Regions from separate parts of the Marinobacter arenosus genome, predicted to be linked through region 2. Evidence: predicted binding sites of a transcription regulator. Region 2 holds the regulator's gene; each other region holds the start of a gene.

Region 1 (4,160 bases), 1.7 Mb from region 2:
GCCCGGCAATGCCCTGGATACGCTCCAGGAAATCCACGAGATACTCATGCAGGCCCCGTTCGGCGATGTACTCCCGGTCGCCGTAGCGAATGTTGGCGTACAGGCTGGAGGCCAGTCGGCGGGAGCGCCGGGCGGTGTCACTCTCGATCTCTTCCAGCAGGCTGGCGATTTCCTGCAGGCAGCCGCGCAGCGAACGGGGAACATCGGGCTCGAGGATCAACAACTCGGCGACGTTCATTGGGTCCAGGTTGTGCCCATAGGTGTTCTGGTAGGCTTCGAACGCGGCCAGTGAGTGCAGCACCGCGGTCCATTCGAAGAACGACTGGGTAGGGTGCTCCTCCATCGCCTTCATGGCCATCACGTAACGGATGTCCAGGACCCGGGCGGTGGTGTCCGCGCGTTCGAGGAACGTGCCCAGGCGCAGGAAGTGGAAGGCATCGTTGCGCAGCAGCGTGCCGTAGGCCGCACCCCGGAACATGTGGGAACGTTCCCGGACCCAGTCGAATACCGTGCTGGCATTGGATTCGCTGACGCCACGCTGGCGCAGCTCCTTCATTTCGAACCAGGCCTGGTTGATGCTTTCCCAGACGTCTGCGGACAGGTTGCCGCGGACGTGCAGTGCGTTGTCACGGGCACTGCGAATCATGGTGTACACGCTGGCGGGGTGGCGATCATCCAGCACCAGGAAATCGATCAGGTTCTGGGGTGTGATTTCGTTGTAGTACTCAAAGAACATCTCCCGGGTGCCCGATACCAGCAGGGGGACCGAGAGCTGTTCGACCCGGTCTTCCGGTACGTCGATCAGGGCCATGGTCAGGCTGACGTCGAGCAGACGGGCCTGGCTTTCGGCCCGTTCCAGGTAACGGGCCATCCAGAACAGGCTGGAGGCGGCGCGGCTCAGCATAGGTCATCCTCCAGTACCCAGGTGTCTTTGGTGCCGCCGCCCTGGGACGAGTTCACCACCAGTGAGCCCTTCTTGAGGGCGACGCGGGTCAGTCCGCCGGGCACCATCTGGATTTTCTTGCCCGACAGTACGAACGGGCGAAGGTCCAGGTGTCGGGGCGCGATGCCCTCGTCGACAAAGGTCGGGCAGGTGGACAGGCTCAGGGTGGGCTGGGCGATGTAATCCTGGGGCCGGGCCTTGAGCAGGTCGCGGAACGTGGCAAGTTCCTTTTTGCTGGCCTTTGGACCGATCAGCATGCCGTAACCACCGGCCCCCTGGGCTTCCTTGACCACCAGCTCCGGCAGGTGGTCGAGTACGTACTGGAGATCCTTCTTCTTGCGGCACTGCCAGGTGGGCACGTTCTTCAGGATCGGTTCCTCGTCCAGGTAGAAGCGAATCATGTCGGGCACGTAGGGGTAGATGGATTTGTCGTCCCCGACGCCGGTGCCCATGGCATTGGTCAGCACCACGTTGCCGGTGCGGTAGGCGGAGTAAAGTCCGGGCACGCCCAGCATGGAGTCGGGATTGCCCGCGAGTGGGTCGAGGAAGTCGTCGTCGATGCGGCGGTAAATGACATCGACCTGCTGGGGCCCGACCGTGGTCTTCATGTACACCTTGTTCTGGTGCACGAACAGGTCGGCGCCTTCCACCAGTTCCACCCCCATTTGCCGGGCGAGGAAGGCGTGTTCGAAATAGGCGCTGTTGAATCGGCCGGGCGTCAGGACCACCACGGTCGGGTTGGGGTTCAGAGAGGCTGCCCGCAGCGTCTCACCCAGCAGATTGGGGTAGTGCTCAACGGGCGCCACCGGTGAGTGGGCGAAAAGCTCCGGGAACAGACGCATCATCATGCGGCGATTTTCGAGCATGTAGGACACGCCGCTGGGGCAGCGCAGGTTGTCCTCGAGGACGTAGAAGTCGCCGTCGTTATTACGAATCAGGTCAATCCCGGCGATGTGGCAATACAGGTTGCGCGGCAGCTTCAGCGCCTGCATGCCGGGCTGGTATTGCGGGTTGGCAAAAACCTGTTCGGCGCTGATCACGCCGGCTTTCACAATGTCGTAGTCGTGGTAGATATCGAACAGGAAGCGGTTCAGGGCCTGCACCCGCTGGCGCAGACCGCTCTGCAATTTGTGCCAGTCGCTGGCAGAGATCACCCGGGGAATGAGATCGAAAGGTATCAGCCGGTCGGCGCCCTGGTCCTCACCGTAAACGTTGAAGGTGATGCCCAGGCGCTGGAACAGCACATCCGCTTCCCGACGTTTTTCAGCAATCAGGGTTTCATCCGAGTTGATCAACCACTGCTCCAGCATTCGGCAGTGTGGTCTTACTTTGTTGTCCTGGTCGAACAGTTCGTCAAACAATCCTTGGTCCGGTGTCTGAATCAGCATGATTCCGTACATCTCCTGGGGCGGTGCCGGCGCGTATGGCACACGGTAAGGTAATCGGCAGCAAAAGGTGGGCCAGTCGTTGTCGTTTTTGGAAAACTGCCTTGAATTAAAGAAAGGAGAAGACCGGGCGTCTGTCAATTCGGGGGGGATAGAAGGACAACAGGCGGCCAGATGGCCGCCTGTTGTTGGAGAGGGGGAGCTTACTCGACGGCCGTCGCGCCAATGCGGTGAATGCTGACGTCCGCGCCGTTGAACTCCTCTTCCTCGGTCAGGCGCAGCCCCGAGATGGCGCCGATCACGCCGTATACGATGAGGCCGCCGACAAAGGCGATGGCCACGCCGGCAACGGAGCCGATGATCTGGGACATCAGGCTGACGCCGCCCAGGCCGCCGAGACTTTCCTGGCCGAAGATGCCGCAGGCAATGGCGCCCCAGACACCACAGACACCGTGCAGGGGCCAGACACCCAGTACGTCGTCCAGACGCTCAATTTTGTCCTGGGCCCATTCGAACAGGTAGACGAAGATGGCGCCGGCAATACCACCGGTTATTAACGCACCAACCGGGTGCATCAGGTCGGAACCTGCACACACAGCAACCAGGCCGGCCAGCGGTCCGTTGTGGATGAAGCCCGGGTCCTTCCGACCCAGCAGCATGGAGACCAGGATACCGCCGACCATGGCCATCAGGCTGTTCACGGCCACCAGGCCGCTGATGCCGTCCAGGGTCTGGGCGGACATGACGTTAAAACCGAACCAGCCCACGGTCAGGATCCAGGCACCCAGCGCCAGGAATGGGATGTTGGAAGGAGCAAACGCCACTACCCGACCGTTGCGGTAGCGACCGTTACGGGCACCGAGCAGGAGAACCGCGGCCAGGGCAATCCAGCCACCGACGGCGTGCACTACAACCGAGCCGGCAAAGTCGTGGAAGGATGCACCAAACTGGCTCTCAAGCCAGCCCTGGAAACCGTAATTACCGTTCCAGATCAGGCCCTCAAAGAAGGGGTAGATGAACGCGACGATCAGGCCGGATGCAATCAGCATCGGATAGAACCTGGCGCGCTCGGCGATGCCGCCGGAGACAATGGCCGGTATGGCCGCGGCGAAGGTCATCAGGAAGAAGAATTTGACCAGTTCATAGCCGTTACCGGCGGTCAGTTCGGCGGCACCGGACATGAAGTGGCTGCCGTAGGCAACGTAGTAGCCGATGAAGAAATACATGACGGCGGAGACGCCGAAGTCGGTCATGATCTTGACCAGGGCATTGACCTGGTTCTTGTGCCGCACGGTGCCCACTTCGAGGAAGGCAAAGCCGGCGTGCATGGCCAGTACCATGATGGCACCGATGAGAATGAACAGCGTGTTGGCGCTCTCGGTCAGGGTATGTACTGCACTCGTGATGTCCACGGGTTTTTCGCTCCTGATGGTGTGTTTCAGCCTCTGTCGGGCTTTGTGTGCATTGTGGGTGTGCACATAAGCAAGAGATGTTCCAAAACAATGCAAAATTAGAAGTGGTAGTCAGTTGTGAGTGCTTGGCTGGCGTTCTGGTGCGGGAAATGAATCGAAATAGCACCATTACAGTGCATAAATGGAAAGTATGCACCGTATTGGTCGGTGTTGGTGGGGTTACCAGGTGATGCTGTCGCCGGTGACCGGGCCAGACTGATCGTTATTGGTCTCTTTGGTCGCGGATTCGAAATCAATCACCGACTCTGAGGTAAGGGCCTCCGATTCGATCAGCTGTCTCAGCTCGATTTCCTGTTCCTGCAAGGGCCCGGACAGATCGATGATGATCTCGACGCGGCGATTCCTGGCCCGGTTTTCCAC
Region 2 (4,160 bases):
GGATGGCCTGAGCAGGGTCGAAGCCTCTGGCCAGCCCGCCCGATACCAGCAACCCACCCGCAACGGCGAAGGCGAAACCGATGCCAGGGCTCTGAACATCACCTGGAGTGCCGACGAGAACCGACTGACTTTTGAACGGGAAGCAATCATTGAGCAGAATGGAAACCTGTTCCGAGGTGATGTCATTCATTATGATACCGTCCGTCGGGTGGTAACCGCCGAAGGCGGCACCAAGACCGAAACCGGCGGTGGCCGTGTCGAGATGATCATTCAGCCACGCAGTACCAGCAGCACACAGGGATCCGATGGCAGTTCTGAGAGCCAGTAACCTGGCGAAAAGCTACAAGCACAAAAAAGTGGTTCTGGATGTCTCCCTGGAGATCCGCAGCGGCGAGATCGTCGGGCTTCTGGGCCCCAACGGTGCCGGCAAGACCACCTGTTTCTACATGATCGTTGGGCTGGTGCCGGCTGATCGCGGCCGCATCACCATCGATAGCCAGGACGTCACGCCACTGCCCATGCACGGGCGCGCCCGAAAGGGGATCGGCTACCTGCCACAGGAAGCCTCGGTGTTCCGCAAACTGACGGTTCGCGACAACCTGATGGCAATCCTCGAAACCCGCAAAGGCCTGAGTCGGGCCGACCGGGACAGGAGACTGGAGGAGCTGCTCGAGGAATTCCACATTAGCCACATCCGCGACAGCATGGGAATGGCGCTCTCTGGCGGGGAACGCCGGCGTGTCGAAATTGCCCGGGCCCTGGCCATGGAGCCGGCCTTTATTTTGCTGGACGAACCCTTTGCCGGCGTTGATCCCATCTCGGTGAGCGATATCAAGCACATCATCCGTCACCTTCGGGATAAGGGCATCGGCGTACTGATCACTGATCACAATGTGCGGGAGACCCTGGACATCTGTGAAACGGCGTACATTGTGTCGGGGGGCCACATCATTGCATCCGGCAACTCGGAAGCGATTCTCGCGAACCAGCAAGTCAAAGAGGTTTACCTCGGTAATGAATTCCGACTGTGAACAACGCTGTCTGATTGTGTTGAAGAACCCGAGCAAGTAAACTCGGCAAAGAACTTGCTAGGCTGTTTTCAGACAGAGGCAAGTAACCGGCACGCAACAATTTTTTTGAACTAACGGTAAAGCAGAGCCTGATGAGTGACGGATCCTGAACCATGGTTATGAAAGCCTCTTTACAGTTAAAGCTGGGTCAAAGCCTGACCATGACGCCCCAGCTGCAACAGGCGATCCGGCTACTACAGCTATCCACCCTTGATCTGCAGCAGGAAATCCAGCAAGCCCTGGAATCCAATCCGATGCTGGAAACCTCTGAGGACGACGACCAGGCCGAAGCCGCGTCCAGCGAAGACACCAGCCACGAAGAACAAGCCGCGGACACGGCGGCGGATTCAGGCTCGGAGACCAGTACAGACTGGGATGAGTCGGAGAATGGTCCGGACTGGGCCTCTGAAAACGAGATTCCCGACAACATTCCCGACGATCTTCCCGTCGATACCGCTTGGGACGACATCTATCAGTCCGCCCCTGCCCCCGCCGCCCGCAACGACGACGAAAACGATCACGACTTCGAAACCCGTAACTCGCCGAGTGAAACGCTGCAGGACCACCTTGAGTGGCAGCTGAACCTGACCCCGCTGAGCGAGCGCGACCAGGCCATTGCCCACGCCCTGATGGATGCAGTCGACGAACGGGGCTACCTGACCAGTCCGCTGGACGAAATCCACGCCGGCCTGTTGGATGAAACCGAGGAAGACCCGCTTGAACTGGACGAAGTGGAGGCCGTTCTGCACCGGCTTCAGCATTTCGACCCACCCGGAGTGTTTGCCCGGGACCTGCAGGAATGCCTGCTTATCCAGCTGAACCAGCTGCCGCCGGCGACACCCTGGCTGGCCCAGGCCCGGCTCGTTATCACCCACTACATCAATCTGCTCGGCAACCGTGACTACGCCCAGTTACTGCGTCGCAGCCGACTCAAGGAAGACCAGCTCCGGGAAGTCCTGGCCCTGATTACCGGGCTGAATCCGCGGCCGGGGGATGTGATTGATCGCGCCGAACCCGATTACGTGATCCCCGATGTCATCGTCCGCAAACACAGCGGCAGATGGCGGGTCGAGCTAAATCCTGAAATTGCACCACGCATCCGCGTCAATGCGAGCTATGCTTCTCTTATAAGGCGAGCCGACAGCAGCGCCGATAACACCTACCTCCGGGATCAACTCCAGGAAGCCAAATGGTTTATCAAGAGCCTGCAAAGCCGCAACGAAACCCTGTTGAAAGTGGCGACGCGCATCGTCGAGCACCAGCAAGGCTTTCTGGATCAGGGCGAAGAAGCCATGAAACCGCTGATCCTTTCAGACATAGCGCAGGCGGTAGAAATGCACGAATCGACGATTTCCCGGGTTACCACGCAGAAGTACATGCACACGCCACGGGGAATATTCGAGCTCAAGTACTTTTTCTCCAGCCACGTAAGTACCGATGAAGGCGGGGAATGTTCATCAACAGCCATCCGTGCAATGATCAAGAAGCTGATCGCGGCCGAGACGCCGAAAAAGCCGTTGAGTGACAGTAAAATTGCAGCCATGCTAGGGGAACAGGGCATCAAGGTGGCCCGTCGAACCGTCGCCAAGTACCGGGAAGCGATGCATATTCCACCCTCTAACGAGCGAAAAAGACTGGTTTAGGAGAGCACTGGCAAGAACAGCGCTCCCCCTGAGCCAAACTTTGCCGGCGCAGTGTGCGCCAGCCCTCAGCCCGGCCTTTTGGGGACCGGCATGATGACAACAGGAGACGCCTATGCAACTCAACATTTCAGGCCATCACGTAGAACTGACTCCCGCACTGAAGGATTACGTCTCAGAAAAATTCGAGAAACTTGAGCGCCACTTTGACCACATAAGTAACTGCCAGGTTACCCTGCAGGTGGAAAAGGTGCGTCAGATGGCGGAAGCAACGTTGCACGTGGTTGGTGGTGATATTCACGCAAAGGCTGAAAACGAGGATATGTACGCAGCGATCGACGGGCTGATCGACAAACTGGACCGACAGATCCTCAAGCACAAGGAAAAGAACGTAGACCGGATGCACGGAAACGGCTCTCGTTAACCGCCCGTTTTCAAGCATGTCATCTCATCGCGCTGCGGCATGGAGAACCTGCCGCAGCCTTTTTTTAACGGAATTGCAGTCGATTCATGAGCGACACATCCCTGACCATAGACAACATCCTTGCACCGGAGCTGACCCTGTGCCGGGTACCGGCATCAAGCAAGAAGCGGGTGCTGGAATTCATTGCCGATCAGATCCACCGGCACGACGATTCGCTCAGTGAGACCCAGATCTTCAACAACCTGGTGTCCCGGGAGCGGCTTGGCAGCACCGGTATCGGCCAGGGTATTGCCATACCCCACTGCCGGCTGGAGGGACTCGATCATGTGGTGGGCGTTCTGCTAACCCTTGAGGAAAGCATCGATTTCGACGCCATTGATAACCAGCCCGTGGATCTGGTGTTTGCCCTTGTGGTGCCCAAAGAGGCCACCAGCGAGCACCTGGAACTGCTCAGTCAGCTGGCGGAGAAGTTCAACGAGCGGGCGTTCTGCGATGGACTTCGGCAGTGCGATGACGCCGCCGCTCTGTACAAGCGAATGACGACGGCGTCCGAGTGACATCCCAGAGAGTGGAGACAGCGTTCCCATGAAACTGATCATCGTGAGTGGCCGATCCGGTTCCGGCAAGAGTACGGCGCTTCATGTGCTCGAAGATCTCGGTTACTACTGCATCGATAATCTACCCATCGGACTGCTGTTTCCTCTGACCCGAGAAGCGGCCGCACAGGAATCGCCCGGGCGGCTCCACAAAATGGCCGTCAGTATTGATGCCCGCAACCTGTCCGGGGAGCTCGCCAACTTCGAGGTGATTTACCATCAACTGCAGGAAACCGGCGTTACCGTCGAAATCATCTTCCTGGATGCTGACGAACAGTCTCTGCTGCAACGCTTTCATGCCACCCGGAGAAAACACCCGCTGAGCGACGACCGGACTTCACTGCGCGAAGCGATCAGCAACGAAAAGAAGCTTCTGGAGCCACTGTCCAAGCTGTCCGACCTCTACGTGAACACGACGGGCATGTCCATG
Region 3 (4,160 bases), 1.9 Mb from region 2:
GGCGATCAAGCTGGCGATACCCGAGCGCCTCGACCAGATGCGTCTGAGCCAAGGCTTCACAGCCTTCGAGATCAGCGAGGGTCCGGGCCACCCTGAGAATCCGGTGCAGGGCGCGCGCCGAGAGCCCCAGCTTTTCCATGGCGCCCGACAGCAGGCGCTCGCCCTGCACGTCCAGCCTGCAGGCCCGGTGCAGGTCCCGGCCCGCCAGCGCCGAATTCAACTGGCCACGCGCCTCCTGACGAGCACGCGCCGAGGCGACCCGGACGGCAACGTCGGCGCTGGACTCGCCTGCCCCATCCGAGCGCATCAGCAGGTCGCCGTTCTGAACCGGCACTTCGACATGCAAATCGAACCGGTCCAGCAGCGGCCCGGAAATCTTGGACCGGTAACGCACCACCTGCTGGGGCGTACACTGGCACTCCACCGTGGGGTGTCCGCTAAACCCGCACGGGCAGGGATTCATGGCGCCCACCACCTGAAAACAGGCGGGGAAGCGCACCTGCCGTGCCGCCCGGCTGATGGCGATCTCCCCGGTCTCCATAGGTTCTCGCAGCACCTCAAGCACCCGGCGCTCGAACTCCGGTAATTCGTCAAGGAACAGTACGCCCCGATGGGCCAGGGAGATCTCCCCCGGCCGGGGACTGCTGCCCCCGCCGACCATCGCCACAGCAGACGCCGTGTGATGGGGCGCGCGAAACGGTGGCTTGCACCAGCCTTCTGCACCCGACACCAGACCAGCCACCGAATGCACGCTGGCCACCTCCATGGCAGCCTCATCGCTGAGCGGTGGCAGTATGCCGGGCAAACGGCTGGCCAGCATGCTCTTGCCGGTGCCCGGCGGCCCAAAAAACAGCAGGTTGTGATTACCGGCCGCAGCCACCTCCAGGGCGCGCCGGGGCACGCCCTGGCCGCGGACATCGGACAGATCCGGCAAATCCCGGGCACGTTCCGGCCGCAGGCGCGCGGTGGCTCGTGCCAACGGCACCAACTTTGCCCGTGCAGACAGATGCTCACACACCGTGAGCAGATGTCCGGCTGCCAGAACATCGTCGTTGCTGGCCAATGCCGCTTCCTCGGCGTTGGCGTGTGGCACCAGCAGGGACCGGCCGTCCTTACGAGCGGCCAGCACCGAAGGCAACACCCCTTTCAGCGGACGAAGTGCACCATCAAGGGACAATTCCCCAACGAATTCCAGCCGCTCGAGGCTTTCAGGGGGAATCTGGCCGGAGGCGGCCAGAATGCCCAACGCTATGGGCAAATCGAAACGACCACCTTCCTTGGGCAGGTCCGCGGGCGCGAGATTGATGGTGATTCGACGGGCGGGGAACTCAAAGCCCGCATTGAGCAGCGCACTGCGCACCCGATCCTTGCTCTCCCTGACACCGGTTTCCGGCAGACCGACGATGGACAGTGCGGGTAAGCCGCCTGAGAGGTGAACTTCGACCGTCACCGCGGGAGCAGAGACGCCGATGCTGGCGCGGGAATGAACAATAGCAAGCATGACAACCTTCCATGGTCTGTGGGCAGCGGATCAGAGAATCGGGCGCGGCGTCCTGCCGGCCCGCGGCAGGTTATTGGTCCTGCAGTTTCTGTTCGAGATCATTAACCCGGCGTTCGAGGGCGTCCACCTTCTCGCGGGTCTTCATCAGCACGGCCTGCTGGGCATCGAACTCTTCCCGGGTGACCAGCTCCAGGCGGGACAGCACCGCCATGACGGTGGCCCGAGCCTGGGCCTCAAAGTCTTCCCGGGCAGCGCGGGCCATATCGGGAACAAACTGGCCAAACTGGCCCTGCAACTGGGAGAAAAAATCCTGCGGACCTTTCACACATCACCTCGCTGATTCAAATAATGGACGATTCAGACCAAAGACAGGGCCCCAACCGCTTCGCGGGAGTGTATCACACCGCAGCCCCTGCCATACTGTATCCGGTCGACGGTATAATGCTCGACGACCCCCGGATCGGGCCCGCTCTAATTTGGCTCATTCCGGAGCAAGGCGCCCATTTTTGGTGCATGCTTTTGCTCCAATCTGGGACAGTCATTAGGTAACACACTGTTATCAAATGTTTTTTTTGCGTTGGCACATACGATGCTACAGGTCTCGCACGCAATCCGCACAATTGGTGTGCGAGGTGGCAGCATCCCGAACTCAACAAATGGCCGACGGGCCCGCTCTGTTGAGACGGCTATATCAAGGAGAAAGCAATGAAACTTGTGACAGCGATCATCAAGCCTTTCAAATTGGATGATGTCCGTGAGGCACTATCTGAGATTGGCGTGCAAGGCGTAACCGTCACTGAAGTCAAAGGCTTCGGTCGGCAGAAAGGCCACACAGAACTTTACCGTGGCGCGGAATACGTAGTGGATTTCCTGCCCAAGGTTAAGGTGGAAGTTGCCATCGGCGACAACCTGCTTGACCAGGTCATCGAGTCCATCACCAAGGCGGCCAACACCGGCAAGATCGGTGACGGCAAGATCTTCGTGACTGAACTGGAACAAGCCATCCGGATCCGGACTGGCGAAACCGGCGAAGAAGCGGTCTGATCCAGCTCGAATAAACGAACAGCCAACGCAAAAAATTTATAACCTGAAAAGCCTCGTGCGGAGGGCTTCACATGGAAAGCAATCTTAATCATATTTTCGAACTTCAGTACGCAATGGACACCTTCTACTTCCTGGTGTGCGGTGCCCTGGTCATGTGGATGGCCGCGGGTTTCGCCATGCTGGAAGCCGGCCTGGTGCGTGCCAAAAACACCACTGAAATCCTGACCAAAAACGTCGCTCTGTTCGCCGTTGCCTGTACCATGTACCTGGTTGTCGGCTACGACATCATGTACGACGGCGGCATCTTCCTGAGCGGCATCACAACCGTCGCTGAAATGGACGACGCGGCAGTTGCCGGCGTGCTGGCTGCTTCGACCGAAGCCGGTTTCGGCGACATGGGTGAGTACAGCGGTGCTTCCGACTTCTTCTTCCAGGTGGTCTTCGTGGCCACGGCCATGTCCATCGTTTCCGGTGCGGTTGCCGAGCGCATGAAGCTGTGGGCCTTCCTGGCGTTTGCCGTTGTTATGTGTGGCGTGATCTACCCGATGCAGGGCTCCTGGACCTGGAACGGTGACGCTGTATTCGGCATCTACGAGCTGAGCTACAGCGACTATGCCGGTTCCGGTATCGTTCACATGGCCGGTGCGGCCGCCGCCCTGGCTGGTGTTCTCCTGCTGGGTGCGCGTAAGGGCAAGTACGGCGCGAACGGCCAGATCAAGGCCTTCCCGGGTGCAAACCTGCCCCTGGCCACCCTCGGTACCTTCATCCTGTGGATGGGCTGGTTCGGCTTTAACGGTGGTTCTACCCTGAAGCTGGGTGGTATCGGCGTCGCCAACGAAGTTGCGAACGTGTTCCTGAACACCAACGCTGCCGCCGCCGGCGGTCTGATCGGCGCGCTGATCGTGGCCCGCATCATGTTCGGCAAGGCCGACCTGACCATGGCCCTGAACGGCGCTCTGGCTGGCCTGGTTGCCATCACTGCTGAGCCGGCTGATCCGTCTCCGCTGCTGGCGACCATCATCGGTGCCATTGGTGGTGTGATCGTGGTCTTCTCCATCGTCACCCTCGACAAGCTGCGTATCGACGATCCGGTCGGCGCCATCTCTGTCCACGGTGTGGTCGGTATCTGGGGCATCTTCGCTGTCCTGCTGTCCGACGCAGACGCGACCTTCATGGGTCAGCTCGTGGGCATGCTTACCATCTTCGTCTGGGTATTCGGCACCAGTCTCATCGTCTGGGGCATCCTGAAGGCCATCATGGGCATCAGGGTTTCCGAAGAAGACGAGTACGAAGGTGTGGATCTGTCCGAGTGTGGTATGGAAGCCTATCCGGAGTTTGTCAGCAGCAAGCCGTAATCGGCAGCTGACAGGATCAAAAAGGGCGCCCCTCGGGGCGCCCTTTTTTGTTTCTTGCTTTCGCGTTTTCAGCCTGTGCCACTGTAGAGCACATCGTCGGAGTGGCGCAGATACAGCAACAATTCCATCTGAGCCTCCTTGATATTGTCGAATGGACCCTCGACTGCCCCCTCGCGGGTCTGGAAATACCATTGTCCATTCACCAATTCGAACCGATCACTGCGAAACCAGTGACGTTCTGCCTCACCCTTGCGTACATC

Evidence for each region. Region 2 encodes sigma-54, which starts transcription at its own class of promoters, with help from an activator protein. Its sites were predicted from a motif close to ANTGGCATNNANNTTGCTNT; they were not measured.
Region 1: a site for sigma-54 is predicted at 2,389-2,408, ahead of KXD86_RS12865 (circularly permuted type 2 ATP-grasp protein). Genes of this name have one in related genera too.
Region 3: a site for sigma-54 is predicted at 2,078-2,097, ahead of glnK (P-II family nitrogen regulator). Genes of this name have one in related genera too.

Annotation. Positions count from the first base shown of each region.
Region 1 covers NZ_JAHVAO010000001.1:2,820,273-2,824,432, forward strand. The annotation lists gene KXD86_RS12860 (alpha-E domain-containing protein) at 1-904, opposite strand, end outside; gene KXD86_RS12865 (circularly permuted type 2 ATP-grasp protein) at 898-2,331, opposite strand; gene KXD86_RS12870 (ammonium transporter) at 2,532-3,740, opposite strand; gene KXD86_RS12875 (flagellar motor protein MotB) at 3,960-4,160, opposite strand, start outside.
Region 2 covers NZ_JAHVAO010000001.1:1,142,464-1,146,623, forward strand. The annotation lists gene lptA (lipopolysaccharide transport periplasmic protein LptA) at 1-328, shown strand, start outside; gene lptB (LPS export ABC transporter ATP-binding protein) at 306-1,031, shown strand; gene KXD86_RS05220 (RNA polymerase factor sigma-54) at 1,190-2,713, shown strand; gene hpf (ribosome hibernation promoting factor) at 2,826-3,134, shown strand; gene ptsN (PTS IIA-like nitrogen regulatory protein PtsN) at 3,221-3,691, shown strand; gene rapZ (RNase adapter RapZ) at 3,720-4,160, shown strand, end outside.
Region 3 covers NZ_JAHVAO010000001.1:3,058,282-3,062,441, reverse strand. The annotation lists gene KXD86_RS13960 (YifB family Mg chelatase-like AAA ATPase) at 1-1,501, opposite strand, end outside; gene KXD86_RS13955 (accessory factor UbiK family protein) at 1,572-1,826, opposite strand; gene glnK (P-II family nitrogen regulator) at 2,207-2,545, shown strand; gene amtB (ammonium transporter AmtB) at 2,617-3,900, shown strand; gene KXD86_RS13940 (DUF6316 family protein) at 3,969-4,160, opposite strand, start outside.